2 linked regions of the Kineococcus sp. NBC_00420 genome follow. The main gene of each other region encodes a partner of the protein of the gene in region 2 in a complex. Links are inferred from orthologs where the notes say so. Each region holds a gene or a part of one and is shown on either strand. Other genes may lie near its edges. The genes, in order: uvrB and pcrA.

The links.
Region 1: the proteins of pcrA (region 2) and uvrB are in contact, whole or in part, in a crystal structure (PDB 7EGT), measured with the Thermus thermophilus proteins. The link is inferred for Kineococcus sp. NBC_00420 from one-to-one orthologs. Residues at the interface, in WP_096412145.1 of Thermus thermophilus: His654, Arg656, Phe657, Gln666, Asp668, Glu669, Lys680, Arg681, Leu682, Ser683, Lys685, Tyr686, Ala687; in WP_096411307.1 of Thermus thermophilus: Glu23, Leu25, Arg26, Asp27, Gly28, Glu29, Arg30, Phe31, Arg55, Glu326, Asp327, Phe328, Glu379, Ser382, Gln383, His398, Gly400, Arg401.

What each region holds. Positions count from the first base shown.
Region 1 is NZ_CP107930.1:5,170,567-5,180,042, forward strand. The notes cover bases 2,419-5,390. They hold uvrB (excinuclease ABC subunit UvrB), read left to right. Parts: upstream 2,419-2,825; coding sequence 2,826-4,955; downstream 4,956-5,390. Other genes in these bases: coaE (dephospho-CoA kinase), read left to right, coding at 2,419-2,788; OG218_RS25270 (DNA polymerase ligase N-terminal domain-containing protein), read right to left, coding at 4,943-5,311; OG218_RS25275 (MarR family winged helix-turn-helix transcriptional regulator), read right to left, coding at 5,337-5,390. In the rest of the region: mmsA (multiple monosaccharide ABC transporter ATP-binding protein), read left to right, coding at 1-135; mmsB (multiple monosaccharide ABC transporter permease), read left to right, coding at 132-1,361; OG218_RS25255 (hypothetical protein), read right to left, coding at 1,437-1,583; more of coaE, read left to right, coding at 1,637-2,418; more of OG218_RS25275, read right to left, coding at 5,391-5,909; excinuclease ABC subunit UvrA, read left to right, coding at 6,133-9,030; OG218_RS25285 (protoporphyrinogen/coproporphyrinogen oxidase), read left to right, coding at 9,384-9,476. UniProt on the Escherichia coli protein: The UvrABC repair system catalyzes the recognition and processing of DNA lesions. A damage recognition complex composed of 2 UvrA and 2 UvrB subunits scans DNA for abnormalities.
Region 2 is NZ_CP107930.1:3,783,094-3,792,597, reverse strand. Bases 2,919-5,918 are described here. They hold pcrA (DNA helicase PcrA), read right to left. Parts: upstream 5,590-5,918; coding sequence 3,247-5,589; downstream 2,919-3,246. Other genes in these bases: OG218_RS18710 (TetR/AcrR family transcriptional regulator), read left to right, coding at 5,695-5,918; OG218_RS18720 (alpha/beta fold hydrolase), read left to right, coding at 2,919-3,275. In the rest of the region: OG218_RS18740 (alpha-L-fucosidase), read left to right, coding at 1-773; OG218_RS18735 (PPOX class F420-dependent oxidoreductase), read right to left, coding at 806-1,198; OG218_RS18730 (acetamidase/formamidase family protein), read left to right, coding at 1,201-2,109; OG218_RS18725 (hypothetical protein), read left to right, coding at 2,114-2,476; more of OG218_RS18720, read left to right, coding at 2,532-2,918; more of OG218_RS18710, read left to right, coding at 5,919-6,276; OG218_RS18705 (MMPL family transporter), read left to right, coding at 6,278-8,470; OG218_RS18700 (aminoglycoside phosphotransferase family protein), read right to left, coding at 8,589-9,504. UniProt on the Escherichia coli protein: A helicase with DNA-dependent ATPase activity. Unwinds DNA duplexes with 3'-5' polarity. Translocates on single-stranded DNA with 3'-5' polarity. Initiates unwinding more efficiently from a nicked substrate than double-stranded DNA.

The sequences.
Region 1 (9,476 bases), 1.4 Mb from region 2 along the record:
ATCTACACCCTCTCGGCCGGCCGGATCACCGGTGAGGTGCCGATCGCCGAGGCATCGCAGGAGAGCCTGATGGTCCTCATGACGAAGGACCGCTCGCTCACCACCACCCCCACCCCTCAGGAGCACACCGCATGAGCGGCACCAGCACGGTCAAGAAGGCGACGCCGCCGCCGGCGCCGAAGACCGGTTCGGCCAACCCCCTCGTCGCCATCACGGCGAACCTGCGCGAGAGCGGCATCTACATCGCGTTCGTCGTGGTCGTGGCGCTGTTCTGGCTGATCACCGACAACCACCTGTCGCTCAGCCCGGGCAACATCACCAACATCATCCTGCAGTACTCCTACGTCCTGGTGCTGGCCATCGGGATGGTCATCGTCATCGTCGCCGGCCACATCGACCTCTCGGTCGGGTCTGTCGTCGCCCTCACGGGGGCGGTCTCGGCGAAACTGGTGATCGGTGACGGTCACGCGTGGTGGGTCGGCATCCTCGCCGCCCTCGGGGTCGGGATCCTCATCGGTGCCTGGCAGGGTTTCTGGGTCGCCTTCGTCGGCATCCCCGCCTTCATCGTCACGCTGGCCGGGATGCTGCTGTTCCGCGGTTTCACGCTGTTCGTGCTGGACAACGTCTCGCTCTCGCCCTTCCCCGAGCAGTACGGCAAGGTCGCGACCGGGTTCATCAACGGTCTGTTCGGCGGGTACGGCTACGACGCGTTCACCCTCTTCATCGGGGTCGTCGCGGTCGTCGCCTTCGCCGTGGGTCAGTTCCGCACCCGGTTGGCCAAGGTCCGCTACCAGCAGGTCGTCGAGGCGCTCCCGCTGTTCGTGCTGCGCATCGTCCTGGTGGCGCTCGTGGTCATGGCCATCGCGTGGAAGCTCGCGCACAGCCGTGGTCTGCCGATCGTCCTCATCATCCTGGCCGTCCTGATCCTGGCCTACTCCGTGATCATGAAGAGCACGGTGTTCGGTCGTCAGGTGTACGCCATCGGCGGGAACCTCGCTGCGGCGCAGCTGTCCGGCGTGAACGTCCGTCGGGTGAACTTCTGGATCTTCGTCAACATGGGCTTCCTGGCCGCGGTCGCGGGGGTCATCTTCTCCTCGCGGTCCAACGGAGCCCAGCCGAGCGCCGGCGTCGGCTTCGAGCTCGACGCGATCGCCGCGGCCTTCATCGGCGGCGCGGCCGTCACCGGCGGCATCGGCAAGATCCAGGGCGCCATGATCGGTGGTCTGCTCGTCGGCGTGATCTCCAACGGCATGCAGCTGCTGGGCCTCGACCAGTCCCTGCAGTCGGTCATCAAGGGCCTCGTGCTGCTCCTCGCTGTCGCGTTCGACGTCTACAACAAGCGTCGCGGTGGGGTGCGCTGACCCGCCACCCCCACGACGAAGGGCCCGACCGCAGCGATGCGGTCGGGCCCTTCGCCGTTCCCCGGCGGTACCGGGTCAGCGACGCGACAACCGGCGCCACAGGCTGTCCCGGCGCCGGTAGTGCGGGCAGTCGCACTCGCTGCAGTCGCTCCCGCGCCGGTAGTGCTGGTGGTGGACCGCGGGGTGCCCGCAGACGCAGAGGCGTTCGGGCTGTCCGCTCATCGCTTCCTCCGGCACTCGGGGTTCCAGACTAGGTGATCCGTTAGGGTCCGACCGTGCTGAGAGTGGGCCTCACCGGGGGCATCGGGGCGGGCAAGTCGACCGGGTCGCGGTCGCTGGCGGCCCTGGGTGCCGTCATCGTCGACGCCGACCTGCTGGCCCGGGAGGTCGTCGCCCCCGGAACACCGGGTCTGGCCTCGATCGTCGAGCACTTCGGGACCGGGGTCCTGGGGGCGGAGGGTGACCTCGACCGTCCGTCGTTGGGGCGCATCGTGTTCCAGGACGCGCAGGCCCGGACGGTGCTGAACGGCATCGTGCACCCGTTGGTCGCGGCCCGGCGGGCCGAGCTGGCCGCCGCCGCGCCGACCGACGCGATCGTCGTCGAGGACGTCCCGCTCCTCGTGGAGACCGGTGCGGCGCCCGGTTTCCCGCTGGTCGTCGTCGTCGAGGCGGACGCGCCGGAGCGGCTGCGCCGGCTCGTCGAGGACCGCGGGATGAGTCCGGAGGACGCCCGCGCCCGGCTCGCGGCCCAGGCGAGCGACGACGAGCGCCGGGCCGTCGCCGACGTCCTGCTGGCGAACCCGCGCCGCCCCGCGGGAGCACCGGACCCCCTCGCGGGGCTCGTCGAGACCCTCTGGCGGGAGCGGCTGCTCCCCTTCGAGGCCGACCTCCGCGCCCGCCGGTCCGCCGCCCGCGGGCCGGTGGCGCTCGTGGACCCCGACCCGGGCTGGGCGGCCGCCGGCGCGCGCACCTGCGCGCGGGTGTCCCGGGTGGCGGGGGCGCGGGCCCTCGACGTGCAGCACACCGGCTCCACCGCCGTCCCCGGGCTGGTGGCGAAGGACGTGATCGACGTGCAGGTCGTGGTGGCCGACCTCGAGACGGCGGCCGCGGTGGCCGAGGACCTGCTCGCCGTCGGGCTGGTCCGCGAGCCCGGGCGCTGGTGGGACCGGTTGCCCGGCGGGGGCGAGGTGGACAAGGCCCTGGCCTCCAACGCCGATCCCGGCCGGGCCGTCAACTGCCACGTCCGCCCGGTCTCCTCGCCCGCCGTCGCGCACGCGCTGGCCTTCCGGGACGCGCTCCGGGCCGACGCCGGGCTGCGCGAGCGCTACGTCGCGCTCAAACGGGCCCTCGCAGCGTCCACCGGCGACACCGAGGCCTACGCCGCCGGCAAGTCCGCCTTCGTCGACGAGGTGCTCGCGCAGCGCTGAGGGGCTCGTGTCGGAGGTCCCGCCTAGGCTTCCCCCCATGCGGCCGACGACAGACATCGAGCGCCGGGTGGCGCCCTTCGAGGTGGTCTCCGAGTTCTCACCCTCGGGCGACCAGCCCGCGGCCATCGCGGAGCTCGCGAAGCGGGTGAACGCGGGGGAGCAGGACGTCGTGCTCCTCGGCGCGACGGGTACCGGCAAGTCGGCGACGACGGCCTGGCTCATCGAGCAGGTCCAGCGGCCCACCCTGGTGATGGCCCCCAACAAGACCCTCGCGGCGCAGCTGGCCAACGAGTTCCGCGAACTCCTGCCCAACAACGCGGTCGAGTACTTCGTCTCCTACTACGACTACTACCAGCCCGAGGCCTACGTCCCGCAGTCGGACACCTACATCGAGAAGGACTCCTCGGTCAACGACGAGGTCGAACGGCTGCGGCACTCGGCCACCAACTCGCTGCTGACGCGGCGCGACGTCATCGTCGTGGCGTCGGTGTCGTGCATCTACGGGCTGGGTACCCCGCAGGAGTACGTCGACCGCATGGTCCCGCTCAAGGTCGGCGACACCATCGAGCGCGACGACCTGCTGCGCAAGTTCATCGTTGAGCAGTACACCCGCAACGACCTCGCCTTCACCCGGGGCACCTTCCGCGTCCGCGGGGACACCGTGGAGATCATCCCGGTGTACGAGGAGCACGCGATCCGCATCGAGTTCTTCGGCGACGAGATCGACAAGCTCTACACGCTGAACCCCCTCAACGGGGAGGTCCTGCGCGAGGAGGAGCACGTCTACATCTTCCCCGCCTCGCACTACGTGGCCGGTCCCGAACGGCTGGAACGCGCCATCGGGACGATCGAGGCCGAACTCACCGAACGCCTCGCCGAACTCGAGCAGCAGGGCAAGCTGCTCGAGGCGCAGCGGCTGCGCATGCGCACCACCTACGACATCGAGATGCTGCGCCAGGTCGGTTCCTGCTCCGGGGTGGAGAACTACTCCCGCCACTTCGACAACCGGGCCCCCGGGTCGGCGTCGAACACCCTGCTGGACTACTTCCCCGAGGACTTCCTCCTCGTCATCGACGAGTCGCACGTCACCGTCCCCCAGATCGGGGGGATGTTCGAGGGGGACATGTCCCGCAAGCGGACCCTCGTCGACTTCGGGTTCCGCCTGCCCAGCGCCATGGACAACCGGCCGTTGCGCTGGGAGGAGTTCCTCGAGCGCACCGGGCAGACGGTCTACCTCTCGGCCACCCCGGGGCAGTACGAACTCTCCCGCGGGAAGGGCGTCGTCGAGCAGATCATCCGCCCGACGGGACTCATCGACCCGCAGGTCGTGGTCAAACCCACCAAGGGCCAGATCGACGACCTGCTGCACGAGATCCGGCTGCGCACCGACAAGGACGAGCGCGTCCTGGTGACGACGCTGACGAAGAAGATGGCCGAGGACCTCACCGACTACTTCCTCGACCAGGGCGTCCGGGTCCGCTACCTGCACTCCGACATCGACACCCTGCGCCGGGTGGAACTGCTGCGGGAGCTGCGTCAGGGCGAGTACGACGTCCTCGTCGGGATCAACCTGCTGCGCGAGGGCCTCGACCTGCCCGAGGTGTCCCTGGTGGCGATCCTCGACGCCGACAAGGAGGGGTTCCTCCGCTCGGCCACCTCGCTGATCCAGACGATCGGGCGCGCCGCCCGCAACGTGTCGGGCGAGGTCCACATGTACGCCGACCGCATCACCGCCTCGATGGAGCAGGCGATCGAGGAGACGAACCGGCGCCGCGAGAAGCAGGTCGCCTACAACCTCGAGCGTGGGGTCGACCCGCAGCCGCTGCGCAAGCGCATCGCCGACATCACCGACCTCATCGCCCGCGAGGACGCCGACACCGCCGACCTCCTCGCCGCTGCGAGCCAGGGCGGCAGCGGACGGTCGCAGTCGCGGGGGAAGGCCCCGACCCCGGCGAAGGGCAAGGGCCGCAAGACCGCGCAGGGCGAGACGGCGGCCCCGCGCCCGGGCATGGCCCAGGCCGACCTCGCCCAGCTCATCCAGGAACTCTCCGACCAGATGCACGGTGCCGCCGCGGAACTGCAGTTCGAGCTCGCGGCCCGGCTGCGGGACGAGGTCGGGGACCTGAAGAAGGAACTGCGGGGGATGCAGGCGGCTCAGGGCGCCTGACCCTGGTCCTTCGTGAGGTGCAGCAGGAGGTTCTCCGGCTTCGGGCCGCCGGTGCGGATCAGCGCGTACCGGCGGGTCCCCCCGCGCCCGTGCAGGGCGAAGAGGGTGCGGCGCCCGGTGCGGTCCAGCAGTTCCCACCAGCCGGTGTCGGCGATGGCCTTGTCCTCGTCGGTGTAGGTGAGGTGGGCCAGGTCGTGGTCGGGAACGGCGATCGCCAGCCGGTCGGCGGCCGGCGACGTCGGCAGCCCCTTCGGCAGCGCCCACGAGCGCAGCACCCCGTCCTCCTCCAGGCGGAGGTCGTGGTGGCGACGGGGTCTGCGGTGCTCGTGCAGGACGAAGGCCGGCCGCCGCGTCACCTCCTGCGCCACCTCGAGCGCCGCGTCAGGACGCGCCGGGCAGGCCCGGGACGGGGGAGACGCTGCCGGTCTCGGTGAGGTGGGCCATCAGCGTCTCGCCGATCCCGCGCAACTGCTCGAGCTGGGTCGGGGAGAGCTGGTCGAAGAGATCACGCCGCACGGTCTCCACGTGGCCCGGAGCGGCCTGGGCGAGGGCGGCGAAACCCTCGTCGGTGAGGACGGCGAGGTATCCCCGGCCGTCGGTGGGGCAGGCTTCGCGACGGACCCAGCCCCGTTCCTCCATCCGGGCCACGGCGTGCGAGACGCGGCTGCGGGAGGACAACGAGGACTCCGCGAGCTCGCTCATGCGCAGCGAGCGGTCCGGGGCCTCCGAGAGGCGCACGAGCATCTCGTAGTACGTGAGGACGATCCCGGAGTCCTGCTGCAGCTGCCGGTCGAAGCGGTCCAGCAGCAGCTGCATGGTCGACAGGAACGTCCGCCAGGTCACCTGCTCGTCGTCGTCCAGCCACCGGGTGCCCTCGCCCGCCACCGGGCCCGGTTCGGCGTCCTGCGACGCGGTGGTGCTCTGGACCTCGATCAGCGTGCCGGATGGTGCCATGTCCCCAGCTTATGCAGCGCTTTCAACTACCGCGTCCGCCGATCGGTTGACCCCGAGGTGGGCGTTCGGCACGGACCGGGTCCCCGAACGCCGTCCGAACACCGCGGAGGCTCGTGTCGGAGGTGACGCCTAGGGTTGCCCCGTGGCCACTCGCTCTCCCTCTTCCAGCCCTCGTTCTCCGGGTACCCGCGCGAAGACCGCCGCCAGCGCGGCGACACGATCGGTGACCTCCGCCCGGGTGGCCAACGACCGTCTCGTCGTGCGCGGTGCCCGTGAGCACAACCTGAAGAACGTCTCCGTCGACCTGCCCCGGGACAGCCTCGTCGTCTTCACGGGCCTCTCGGGTTCGGGCAAGTCCTCGTTGGCCTTCGACACGATCTTCGCCGAGGGACAGCGCCGCTACGTCGAGTCGCTCTCGGCCTACGCCCGCCAGTTCCTGGGCCAGATGGACAAGCCCGACGTCGACTTCATCGAGGGGCTCTCCCCGGCCGTCTCGATCGACCAGAAGTCGACCTCGCGCAACCCCCGCTCCACCGTCGGCACGATCACCGAGGTCTACGACTACCTCCGTCTGCTCTACGCCCGCGCCGGACGTCCGCACTGCCCCGTCTGCGGGGAGCCGATCGGACGCCAGACCCCGCAGCAGATCGTCGACCAGCTGCTGGAGATGGCCGAGGGCACCCGCTTCCAGGTCCTCGCCCCGATGGTGCGCGACCGCAAGGGCGAGTACGCCGACCTCTTCCGCGAGCTGCAGACCAAGGGCTTCGCCCGCGCCCGCGTCGACGGCGAGGTCGTGGCCCTCGACAACCCGCCGACGCTGCAGAAGAAGCTCAAGCACACCATCGAGGTCATCGTCGACCGCCTCGTCCTCAAGGACGGGGTGAAGCGGCGCCTCACCGACTCCGTCGAGACGGCCCTCGTCCTCTCCGCCGGACTGCTGGTCGTGGACCTCGTCGACGTCGAGGGCCCCGAGGGGGAGCGTCGCTTCTCCGAGAAGATGGCCTGCCCCAACGAGCACCCGCTGGACATCGACGACATCGAACCGCGGAGCTTCTCCTTCAACGCCCCCTTCGGCGCCTGCCCGGAGTGCACCGGCATCGGCACCCAGCTCGAGGTCGACCCCGAGCTCGTCGTCCCCGACGAGGACCTCTCGCTCAACGAGGGCGCCATCGCGCCCTGGGCCAGCAGTTCCGCCGACTACTTCCAGCGGCTCATGACGGCGCTCGCGGCCGACCTCACCTTCTCGATGGACGTCCCGTGGCGGGCCCTGCCCAAGCGCGCCAAGGACGCGTTGCTGCGCGGCAAGGACCACGAGGTCCACGTCCGCTACAAGAACCGCTGGGGGCGCGAACGCTCGTACTCCACCGGCTTCGAGGGCGTCGTCGACTTCATCAAGCGCCGCCACGGCGAGACCGAGTCGGACATGAGCAAGGAGCGCTACGAGGGCTACATGCGCGAGACGCCGTGCCCGGTGTGCCACGGGGCCCGGCTCAAGCCCTCGATCCTCGCGGTGAAGGTCGGCGACCGCTCGATCTCCGAGGTCTGCGCGATGCCGCTCGACGAGTGCTCGACCTTCCTCAACGCCCTGCAGCTCTCGACGCGGGAGAAGCGGATCGCCGCGCAGGTCCTCAAGGAGATCCAGGCCCGGCTGGGGTTCCTCCTCGACGTCGGCCTCGACTACCTCTCGCTCGACCGCCCGGCGGGCACGCTCTCGGGCGGGGAGGCCCAGCGCATCCGGCTCGCGACGCAGATCGGTTCCGGCCTCGTGGGCGTCCTCTACGTCCTCGACGAGCCGAGCATCGGGCTGCACCAGCGCGACAACCGCCGCCTCATCGACACCCTGACCCGACTGCGCGACCTGGGCAACACCCTCATCGTCGTCGAGCACGACGAGGACACCGTCCGGGTGGCCGACTGGATCGTGGACTTCGGTCCGGGGGCGGGGGAGCGCGGTGGGGAGGTCGTGCACTCGGGCGACTTCAAGGGCCTGCTGGAGAACCCGCGCTCGCTCACCGGGCAGTACCTCTCCGGGGCCCGGGCCATCGAGGTCCCCGAGCAGCGCCGCCCGATCGACCCGGCCCGCAAGCTCGTGGTGACGGGGGCACGGCAGAACAACCTGCAGGACGTCACGGTCGAGTTCCCGCTGGGCTGCCTGGTCGGTGTGACGGGGGTGTCGGGGTCGGGGAAGTCGACCCTGGTCAACGACATCCTCTACACGGTCCTGGCCAACCAGCTCAACGGTGCCCGCCGGGTCCCGGGGCGGCACAAGGCCGTCAAGGGACTCGAGCACCTCGACAAGGTCGTGCACGTCGACCAGAGCCCGATCGGGCGCACGCCGCGCTCCAACCCGGCCACCTACACCGGTGTCTTCGACCACATCCGCAAGTTGTTCGCCTCCGCCCCGGAGGCCAAGCTGCGCGGCTACCAGGCCGGCCGGTTCTCCTTCAACGTCAAGGGCGGCCGCTGCGAGGCGTGCTCCGGCGACGGGACGCTGAAGATCGAGATGAACTTCCTCCCCGACGTCTACGTCCCGTGCGAGGTCTGCCACGGTGCGCGCTACAACCGCGAGACCCTCGAGGTGCACTTCAAGGGCAAGACCATCGCCGAGGTCCTCGACATGCCCATCGAGGAGGCCAAGGACTTCTTCGCGGCCGTCCCGGCGATCTCGCGGTTCATGACGACCCTCACCGAGGTCGGTCTCGGCTACGTCCGTCTCGGGCAGCCGGCGACGACGCTGTCGGGGGGCGAGGCCCAGCGGGTGAAGCTCGCCTCGGAGCTGCAGAAGCGCTCCAACGGCCGGACGATCTACGTCCTCGACGAACCCACCACGGGTCTGCACTTCGAGGACATCCGCCGTCTGCTCGGTGTCGTGCAGGGTCTCGTCGACAAGGGCAACAGCGTCCTGGTCATCGAGCACAACCTCGACGTCATCAAGTCCGCCGACTGGCTGGTGGACATGGGCCCCGAGGGCGGCAACGGCGGCGGCAAGGTCGTGGCCGAGGGCACTCCCGAGGACGTCGCGGCGAACCCGGACAGCTACACCGGCCAGTTCCTCGCCGAGGTGCTCAAGACCCCGACGGCAGCGACCACGACGTCGCGTCGGCGAGCCCGCGTGAGCTGAGCCCCGCCTGTGGGCGGCGGGTGATCGGGGCTGCTGAGTGCCCCGATCACCTACTCCCCGTGAAGGTCCGGTGCCCTCCTCGGCAACTGCCGGTCACCGTCGAGAACGCTTCGTGTTTCTCGCGCGCAGATCGGGGGTTTGCCGTCCCGACGGTCGTCCCGCCTGCCACACTCCTCGTGATCACGCACGGATTCCGGGGGGTCTCCGCGCGGCACCGACCTGGGGGGGGGGACGTTGAACGACACCGTGACCACGAGCACCGCACCGCCGCGGGGAGCCGCGGTCGAGGGACTCCTCACCGCGGGGACCACGGATCGTCTCGGGGAGAAGCACATGGGGCAGAGGAGTACGACGTGAGCGCGCTCGTCGTGGAGGGTGTGACCGGCCGCGCCGGCACCGACCAGCCGGTTGTCGTCATCGGGGCCGGTCCCGCGGGGCTGGCCGCC
Region 2 (9,504 bases):
CGGACGCGGTCATCAGCGTCTGCGGTCCCGACGTCCGCTGGTGCGGGAACGAGGCCGGGCAGACCCGTCCGGACGAGTGGAGCGTCGTCCCCCACGAACTCCGCGACGCCGAACGGGTCGCGTCCCGCTCGCAGCGGGCCGACGACGGCGGGTTCTCCCGGGCGGTCCGCTCCGACGAGGTCGACCTCGGCAGCCGCGCCGCGTTGGAGGGTTACGCCGGTGAGTGCGTCTGGTACCCCGCCGAGGTGAACACCTCCATCCGGCCCGGCTGGTTCCACCACCCGAGCGAGGACGGGCAGGTGCGCGGCGCGGCGGAACTGTTCGACCTGTGGCGGGCCGCGGTCGGCGGGAACGCGGGTTTCCTGCTCAACGTCCCCCCGCGCGCCGACGGCGTGCTGGCGGTCCCCGACGTGGCGTCCCTGCACGGGCTGGGTGAGCTCATCCGCGCCCACCGGGCCGCCGACCGTTCCGGTGAGGCCGTGGTCTCGACCTCCGACGCCGACGGGAGGCCCCGGACCACGCTGACCTTCGCCGCCCCGCTGCGGCTGCGTTCGGTGGACCTCGCCGAGGACCTCGACCACGGTCAGCGCATCGAGGGGTTCACGGTGGAACTGTCGCTGTCCGGGCAGGTCGTGTGGCGGGGCGGCGCCGGTGTCGTCGGTCACCTGCGGATCCTCGACGTCCCGGACGTGCTCGCCGACCGGGTCGAGGTGGTGCTCGAACGGTTCCGCGCGCGACCGGTCCTGGCGGGGATCCGGACGACCACCGCCTGAGCCGGGCCGCCCGTCCCGACGAGGACGACGCGTCAGCCGACGGCGTGGATCCGGTCGGCGGCGATCGTCAGGACGACGCGCACCTGGTCGCGGCCCCCGAACCACGGGTAGGGGGCGCCCAGGTACTTCTGCGACAGCGCCTCGATGCTCTCCACTCCTCCCTCCGTGGTCGACGCCACGACGTGGCCGCGCACGAAGAAGTAGCGACTCGGGTTCGCCGGATCGGCCACGGTGACCGCGACCCGGCCGTCCCGCTCGACGTTGCGCAGCTTCTGGAAGCCCTGCACGGTGTTGATGACGATGTTCGTCCCGTCCGTGTCGACCCAGGTCTGGGTGAGCTGGGGCGAGCCGTCGGGCATCGTCGTCGCGAGGTAGCAGGTGGCGCGTTCACGGAGCAGGACGAGCAGTTCGGGGGGAAGATCCATGCGTGGACGCTACCCCGACCGACGTCTTCGACCCCGCCCTCGAACCGGCGCTCGTCGTCGACGACGGCGAACGCTTCACCGTCGAGGCGCTCGACGCCTGCGGCTACCTCCGGCGACCGGAACACCCCGGGGCCCCCACGCCCCGTCGCCTCGAGGGCGCCCGCGGGCACTGCCTCGTCGGGCCGGTCTCCGTGCGGGGTGCGCGCCCGGGGGACGTCCTGGCCGTCACCCTGCACTCGATCACCACGTCGGGGTGGGGGTGGACGTCCGCCGGCGCGGTGGACAGCCCGCTGAACGTGCGCCTGGGCATCACGGAGCGCGCGGACCTGTTGTGGGACATCGACGACGACGCGCGCACGGCGACGAACCAGCTGGGGTTCACGGTGGACACCGCCCCCTTCCTCGGCGTCATCGGCACGACCCCGGCCGAACCGGGCCAGCACTCGACGACCCCGCCGCGCCCCGGGCACGGCGGCAACATCGACTGCCGCTCCCTCGTCGCCGGCTCGACGTTGTTCCTGCCCGTCCACGTCCCCGGCGCGTTGCTCTGCCTCGGCGACGGGCACGCGGCCCAGGGCGACGGCGAGGTCTGCGGGACGGCCGTGGAGTGCGGCACGACCACCGACCTCACGGTCTCCGTCGTCGCGGTGCCCGCCCTACCCTCCGTGCACGCCACGACCCCGACCGAGCGGCTGACCTTCGGCTTCGACGCGGACCTCAACGCCGCGACGGACGCGGCGCTCGACGACATGGTGACGTGGGTCGCCGCGGAACTCGACCTCGACCGGTCGACGACGTTCGCCCTGCTCAGCGCCTGCGTGGACCTGCGCATCACCCAGGTCGCGAACGAGACGTGGGGCGTGCACGCGGCGCTGCGACACGATGCCCTCCGGCGCACCCACCCCAGCTAGGAGGGTGCTCGAGGCCGGATCCCGCCGCAGGAACCAGCCCGCGCCCCCGCACGTCGTCTGCGAGGCGCTGCTCGCTCCGGACCGCGACCCGCACCGCCCCTGGCTGGAGCTGCTCCACGACGAGCAGCGACCCGAGGTCCTGACCGTCGACGCGCCCCACCTCCTCGTGTGGTCGTCGCTGTGGCCCGTCCGACCCGACGCGCGGCTCCGCTTCGAGCTGCCGTGGGACGCGGCTCACCAGGGGACGGACCTGCGGTGGACCCTGCTGGTCGAGGACCAGCTCCCCGAGCCGTCGTCGCTGGGGCACCTGCGTCGCCGGGTGAACCAGCTGATCAACGCGAACCTGCGGTACACGTTCGGGCAGTAGCCCGCAGCGCCGCTCCGACGCGCCGGTCACCCGTTCCGCCCCGAGGATGGGCGCTGTGAGCACCACTGTCGTCTGTCTGCACGCCCTCGGGTCGAGCCGCCTCGCCTTCGACGCGCTGGCCGCGGAACTCGGTCCGGAGTTCGAGCTCCGCGCGCTCGACCTGCCGGGTTTCGGCGACGCACCGGTGGAACTCGGGACCTCGGTACGGGCGATGGCCGACCACGTCGTGCAGCGGCTCTCGGCGGTGGACGACGACTGGATCCTGCTGGGGCACAGCATGGGCGGGAAGATCGCATCCGTCGTCGCGGCGCGGGCGCTCGCCGGGGAACTCCCACCCCCTTCGGGGGTGCTCCTGCTCGCCGGCTCCCCGCCGGTCCCCGAGCCGATGGCGGAGGAACGCCGGGCGCTCATGCTGTCCTGGGTGCAGGACGGCCCGCTGGACGCCGCCGCCGCCAGTGAGTTCGTCGCGACGAACGTGGGCGGACCCCTGGAACTCGCGGCCGCGGAACGCGCCGTCACCGACCTGCTCCGCTCCTCCCCGCTGGCCTGGCGGAACTGGCTGGAGTTCGGGTCGCGGGAGGACTGGTCCGAGCGGGTCGGGGTCCTCGACCTGCCCGCGGTCCTCGTGGCGGGCGGTGCGGACGGTGACCTGGGCGAGAACGCCCAGCGGGAGCTGAACGGGGTGGCCTACCCCCGGGCGACGTTCGTGACGTTGCCCGGGGCGGGTCACCTGCTGCCGCTGGAACGTCCCCGCGAGGTGGCGTCCGTGGTCAGAGCTTCTCGACCGGCGCGTACCTGAGCAGCAGCCGTTTCGTCCCCTCGGACCGGAAGTCGATGTGCGCGATGGTCTTGTCGCCCTCGCCCTCCATGCGCACGACGGTGCCGAGGCCGAAGGAGTCGTGCGTCACCCGGTCGCCGGGGTTCAGGGTGATGACCGGCCGGTTGCCGGCGGAACGCACCCCCGGGCGTTGGGAGATCCGCGACGCGGCGCTCGGGGAGGCGACGTTCTGGAACGCCGACTGCGCACGCTTCCACTCGACCAGCGTCGCGGGGACCTCGTCGAGGAACCGTGACGGCGGGTACTGCTGCGGTGCGCCCCAGGCGCTCCGGACGGCCGAGCGGGACAGGTAGAGCCGTTCGCGCGCCCGGGTCAGGCCGACGTAGGCGAGGCGACGTTCCTCGGCCAGCTGGTCGGGGTCCCCGAGGGAGCGCATGTGCGGGAAGGTCCCGTCCTCCATGCCGGTGAGGAACACGACGGGGAACTCCAGCCCCTTCGCCGTGTGCAGCGTCATGAGCGTCACGACACCGTCGTCCTCGGCACCGGCAGGGATCTGGTCGGCGTCGGCCACGAGGGAGACGCGTTCCAGGAAGTCCGAGAGGGTCCCCTCGGGGTTGTCCTCGGAGAACTCCTCGGCCACCGCGACGAGTTCGGAGAGGTTCTCCACCCGGGACTCGTCCTGCGGGTCCGAGCTCGCCCGGAGTTCGGCGAGGTAACCGCTCTGCTCCAGGATCGCCTCGAGCACCACGGAGGGGGCGGCCCCCGACTCCGCCAGCGTGCGCAGGTCGTGGATCAGCTGGGCGAAACCCTGGATCGCGTTCAGGGAGCGCGACACCAGACCGATCGCCTCGTCGGCGCGGTCCAGCGCGGCGTTGAAGCCGATCCGCTCGCGTTCGGCCAGCACCACGATCGCGGCCTCGGCCCGTTCGCCGATCCCGCGCTTGGGGGTGTTGAGGACGCGGCGCATGTTCACCGTGTCGTCGGGGTTGTCGAGGACGCGCAGGTAGGCGACGGCGTCCTTGACCTCCCTGCGCTCGTAGAAGCGCGTCCCGCCGACCACCTTGTAGGGCAGCCCGGTGCGGATGAAGACCTCCTCCAGCGAACGCGACTGCGCGTTCGTCCGGTAGAAGACGGCGACGTCCTTGTACTTCAGCGATCCCGCGTCGTGGAGGCGGTCGACCTCCTCGGCGACGAAGGCGGCTTCGTCGTGCTCGTCGTCGGCGACGTACCCGACGATCTGCTCCCCCGCGCCCGAGGCCGTCCAGAGGTTCTTCGGCCGGCGGTCGTCGTTGAGCTTGATGACCTCGTTGGCCGCGGTCAGGATGTTCTGCGTCGAGCGGTAGTTCTGCTCCAGCAGCACCGTCGTCGCGTCCGGGTAGTCCTGCTCGAACTCGACGATGTTGCGGATCGTCGCGCCGCGGAAGGCGTAGATCGACTGGTCCGCGTCACCGACGACGGTCAGCTCCCCGCGCGGGACGGGGCCCTCACCGGTGCCGACGAGTTCCTTCACCAGCATGTACTGCGCGTGGTTGGTGTCCTGGTACTCGTCGACCAGCACGTGGCGGAAGCGTCGGCGGTAGTGCTCCGCGACGTCCGGGAAGGCCTGCAGGAGGTGCACCGTGGACATGATCAGGTCGTCGAAGTCCATGGCGTTGGCCTGGCGCAGCCGCTGCTGGTACATCCGGTAGGCCTTCGCGAGGACGCGTTCGGTCTCGTTGCCGCTCTCGGAGTTCGCCCGGTCGAAGAAGGTCTCCTCGTCGACGAGCTCGTTCTTGAGGTTCGACACCATCGTCGACATCGCCCGCGGCGCGTGCTTCTTCGGGTCCAGCTGCAGCTCGCGGCCGACCATCGCCATGAGCCGCTGGGAGTCGGCGGAGTCGTAGATCGAGAACGACGTCCGCATCCCCAGGTGCTGGGCCTCGCGGCGCAGGATGCGCACGCAGGCGGAGTGGAAGGTCGAGACCCACATGCTGCGGGACCCCATCCCCACGTTCACACCGACCTGGTCGCCCACCAGGGCGGCCACGCGTTCGCGCATCTCGGCGGCGGCCTTGTTGGTGAAGGTGATCGCGAGGACCTGCCCGGCGGTGGCACGGCCCTCGGCGAGCAGGTAGGCGATGCGGTGGGTCAGGACCCGCGTCTTGCCCGAGCCGGCGCCCGCGACGATCAGCAGCGGAGACCCCGCGTGCACGACGGCCTGGTGCTGCTGCGGGTTCAGCCCCTCGAGCAGGGCAGCCGGGTCCGCCCCCCGGCGCGGGGTCGGCGCGGTCCTGCCGCCGTTCGGGTCGCCGCTCGAGGAGGGGCCCAGCGGGAGGTCGTCGAAGAGAGTGCTCATCGTGGGTCAAGGGTAGGCCTCACCTCCGACACGACCCACCGCCCGCGATGGACCGAACCGGTCCTTGTGCGACCGACTCGGTCCACACCGGTCTACAGTGGTCGGGTGCCCCGGTTGACGAAGGAACAGATCGACGAGGAGATCCTCGAGGCGGCGGCGGCGCTGTTCGCCCGCCACGGGATCGAGCAGACCTCGGTGCAGCGGGTGGCCGACGCGGTCGGCTACTCCAAGACCGGTCTGCTGCACCGCTTCCCGAGCAAGGAGGCGCTGGAGGAGGCGACCGTGGCGCACACGGTCGGGCACTTCGAGCGCATCGCCACCCAGGTGACGGACCTCCCGACCGGTCCCGGGCGCGACCGGACCGTGGTCGAAGCCCTCGTCGCCCTCGCCGAGCGACGTCCCGGGCTCGTCTCCTTCATGCTGACGACGATCAGCCAGGGGGCGCTGTCCTCCGACCGGTTGGACCACCTCGGCGAGGTGCTGTTCCGCTCCTTCGGCACGGAGATCGTCAAGAGCGAGCAACCGCCCAGCGCCGCCGTCCTGGACCGCGGCGTGCGGATCACCACCGCCGTCAGCGGGCTCGCCGTCACCTCGCTCGCCTTCCGCGACCTCGACGCCGCGACCGTCCGCCCCCACCTGATCACCGCTGCGCTCGCCGCGCTCGGGCACACCGCCGAGGAGAACTGAGATGGCGACCTTCCTGCACCGCCTCGGAGCCGGCGCGTTCCGCCGCCGCGGCCTCGTCGTGGCCGTCTGGGTCCTGCTCCTCGCCCTGACCGGGGTCGGCGCCGCCACCCTGTCGGGGAAGACGGTGAACTCCTTCGAGATCCCCGGCCAGGAGTCGACGACCGCGCTGCGCCTCATCGGGGAGGAGTTCGGCGACACCGCGAACGGCGGATCGGCCCAGGTCGTCTTCGAGGTGCCCGAGGGTCAGCAGATCACCTCGGCGGAGAACTCGGCGAAGGTCCTCGCCGCCATCCAGGAGCTCAACGGCCTCGACGGGGTCGCGGGCGCGAGCAACCCGCTCGACGCCGCGAACCCCGTCGTCTCCCCCGACCTGCGCGCCGCCTACAGCACGGTCAGCTACCCGGTGCAGGCGTCGGAGGTCACCGCGTCCGAACGCGAGGAACTGCTCGCCGCCGTCGCGCACGCCCGGGCCGCGGGCCTGGACGCGGAGGTGACGGGCGAGGTCACGCAGGGGGTCTCCGAACTCGGCGGACCCGCCGAGGTCATCGGTGTCGTCGTCGCGCTCGTCGTCCTCGCCATCACCTACGGCTCGCTCGTCGCCGCGGGGATGAACCTGCTGACGGCCGTCGTCGGCGTCGGGATCGGCGCGCTCGGGATCACCACCCTCACGGGTTTCGTCGACCTGCAGTCCACGACGCCGATCCTCGCGATCATGCTGGGCCTCGCCGTCGGCATCGACTACGCGCTGTTCATCGTCACCCGCTTCCGGCAGGAACTCCTCGACGGGCGCAGCGTGGCCGAGGCCGTCCCGCTGGCCGTGGGGACCGCGGGGTCGGCGGTCCTGACCGCCGGGGTGACCGTGGTCATCGCGCTCGCCGGTCTCGCCGTGGCCGGCATCCCGTTCCTCACCGAGATGGGGATCGCCGCCGCCGCGACGGTCGTCGTCGCGGTGCTCATCGCCCTCACCCTCGTCCCCGCGGCGCTCGGGTTCGTCGGGCTGCGGGCGCTGCCGCGCTCGGCCCGCAAGGCCCTCGAGCACAGCGGCGGCCGCCACGTGGCGCCACCGCACGTCCCGGACGGCACCGAACGCACGGGGCTGTTCGCGACGTGGGGTCGGACCGTGACGACCCGGCGCTGGGTCAGCCTGGTGCTGGCCGTCGTGGCCCTCGGGGTCGTCGCGATCCCGGTCACCTCGATGCAGACCACGTTGAGCACCGCGTGGCCCGACGGCAGCACCCAGGCGAAGGCGCAGCAGATCCTCTCCGACCGCTTCGGCGCGGGGGTCAGCGGACCGATCGTCGTCCTCGTCCACGGCGACGGGGAGGGAGCCGGCGTGGTCGACCGCGCGACCGCGCTGAGCACGGAACTCCGCGCGCTGCCGGGAGTCGCCTTCGCCGCACCGCCCACCCCGAACCGGGACGGGAGCGCCGCCCTCGTCACCGTCGTCCCCACCACCGCCCCGGACGACACGGCCACCACCGACCTCGTGCACCGGATGCGCGACCTCATCGCCGGGGACCCCTCGGGAACCACCGCCTACGTCACCGGCCAGACCGCGGTGAGCGTCGACGTCTCCAGCACGCTGTCCGACGCACTGCCGGTGTACCTCGTGCTGGTCGTCGGGCTCGCGTTCGTCCTGCTGGTGCTGGTCTTCCGCTCGATCCTGGTGCCCGTCGTCGGGGTCCTGGGGTTCCTCCTGACCATCGGCGCCGCGCTCGGCGCGACGACCGCGGTGTTCCAGTGGGGCTGGCTGAAGCAGATCGTGCGGGCCGAGAGCACCGGCCCCCTGCTGAGCCTCGCGCCGATCATCGTCGTCGGGATCCTCTTCGGCCTCGCGATGGACTACCAGGTGTTCCTGGTCTCCCGGATGCACGAGGCGCACGCCCACGGCGCCGATCCCGTGCAGGCCGTCCGCACCGGGTTCCGGCAGGCGGCACCCGTCGTGGTGGCCGCCGCGGCGATCATGTTCGCGGTGTTCGCGGGGTTCGTCCCGCAGGGCGACTCGACGATCAAACCCATCGCCTTCGCGCTGGCCGTCGGGATCCTCGCCGACGCCGTGGTCGTCCGGATGGTCGCGGTGCCGGCGGCGTTGTCGTTGCTCGGCCGGGCGGCGTGGTGGATGCCGCGGTGGTTGCGGTGGTTGCCGACCCTCGACGTCGAGGGCACGGCCCTGACGGCGAGGTCGGCTGCGTGAGCGGTCGCTGGCGGCCCCTCTGTGCCTGGGACCTGCCCGGCGGATCGCGAACAGCCGTGATCCTGCCCAGATCGCGGGATGACCGTGAGGTCGTCAGCCCATGCGCGCCTGCAAGGGCTCAGCTGGTGACCCCGTACTCGGTGAGGATCGCGTCGAGGACGCGCTGAGCCCCGGCGGCTGCTCCTGCATCCTCGTCGAGGACTCCGACGTAGGTGGCCAGGGTCTTCCACAGCGCCCAGCCGCGCCCTCGAGCCCACGTACCTTCGTCGACGTCCATCCGGTCGCGGAAGGCCACCCGGGCTGCGGTGCCCAGCAACGTCCACGCCCCGGCGAGGTCGCAGGCGGGGTCACCGACCCCGCAGGTGCCGAAGTCGATGACCGCACCCAGCCGGCCCTCACGCAGCAGCAGGTTGCCGGCAGCGATGTCGCCGTGGAACCAGACCGGCACGCGGTTCCACCGTGCGTCGAGCGCACTGGCCCACACGGCGCGGGCCAACTCGACGTCGATGTCCACGTCGGGGCGACCCTCGAGGGTCTGCAGCGCGTTCTGGGTCGTCGCGTCGTAGGTGCGCAGCGTGCCGCCGCGGAACCAGTTGTGCGTGCCGGGAGCCGGCCCGTCGGTGGGGTCGATCTGCTGCAAGGCGGTGAGGAAGTCGGCGAGGTCGAGGGCGAAGCGGACCGGGTCGCCCTCAGCGCCGATGCCGCCGTCAGCGATGCGGTCGGCGGTCACCGGGTCCCCGGGCAGCCACCGGTACACCGACCAGGCGAAGGGGTAGCCGTGGCCGGGTCGGCCTCGTGCCAGCGGAGTGGAGATGGGCAACGGGAGCTGCGTTGCGAGGCGGGGCAACCAGCGGTGCTCCTTGTCCACGGCGAGGGCGTACTCGGTGGCACTGGGCAGGCGCACCGACATGTCCGAACCGAGGTGGAAGGTGAAGTTGTCCCAGCCGCCGTCGGCCACCGGGCGCACCGGCAGGTCGGCCCAGTGGGGAAACTGCTCGGCGATGAGCTGGTGGACCAGGTCGGTCTCGACGCTG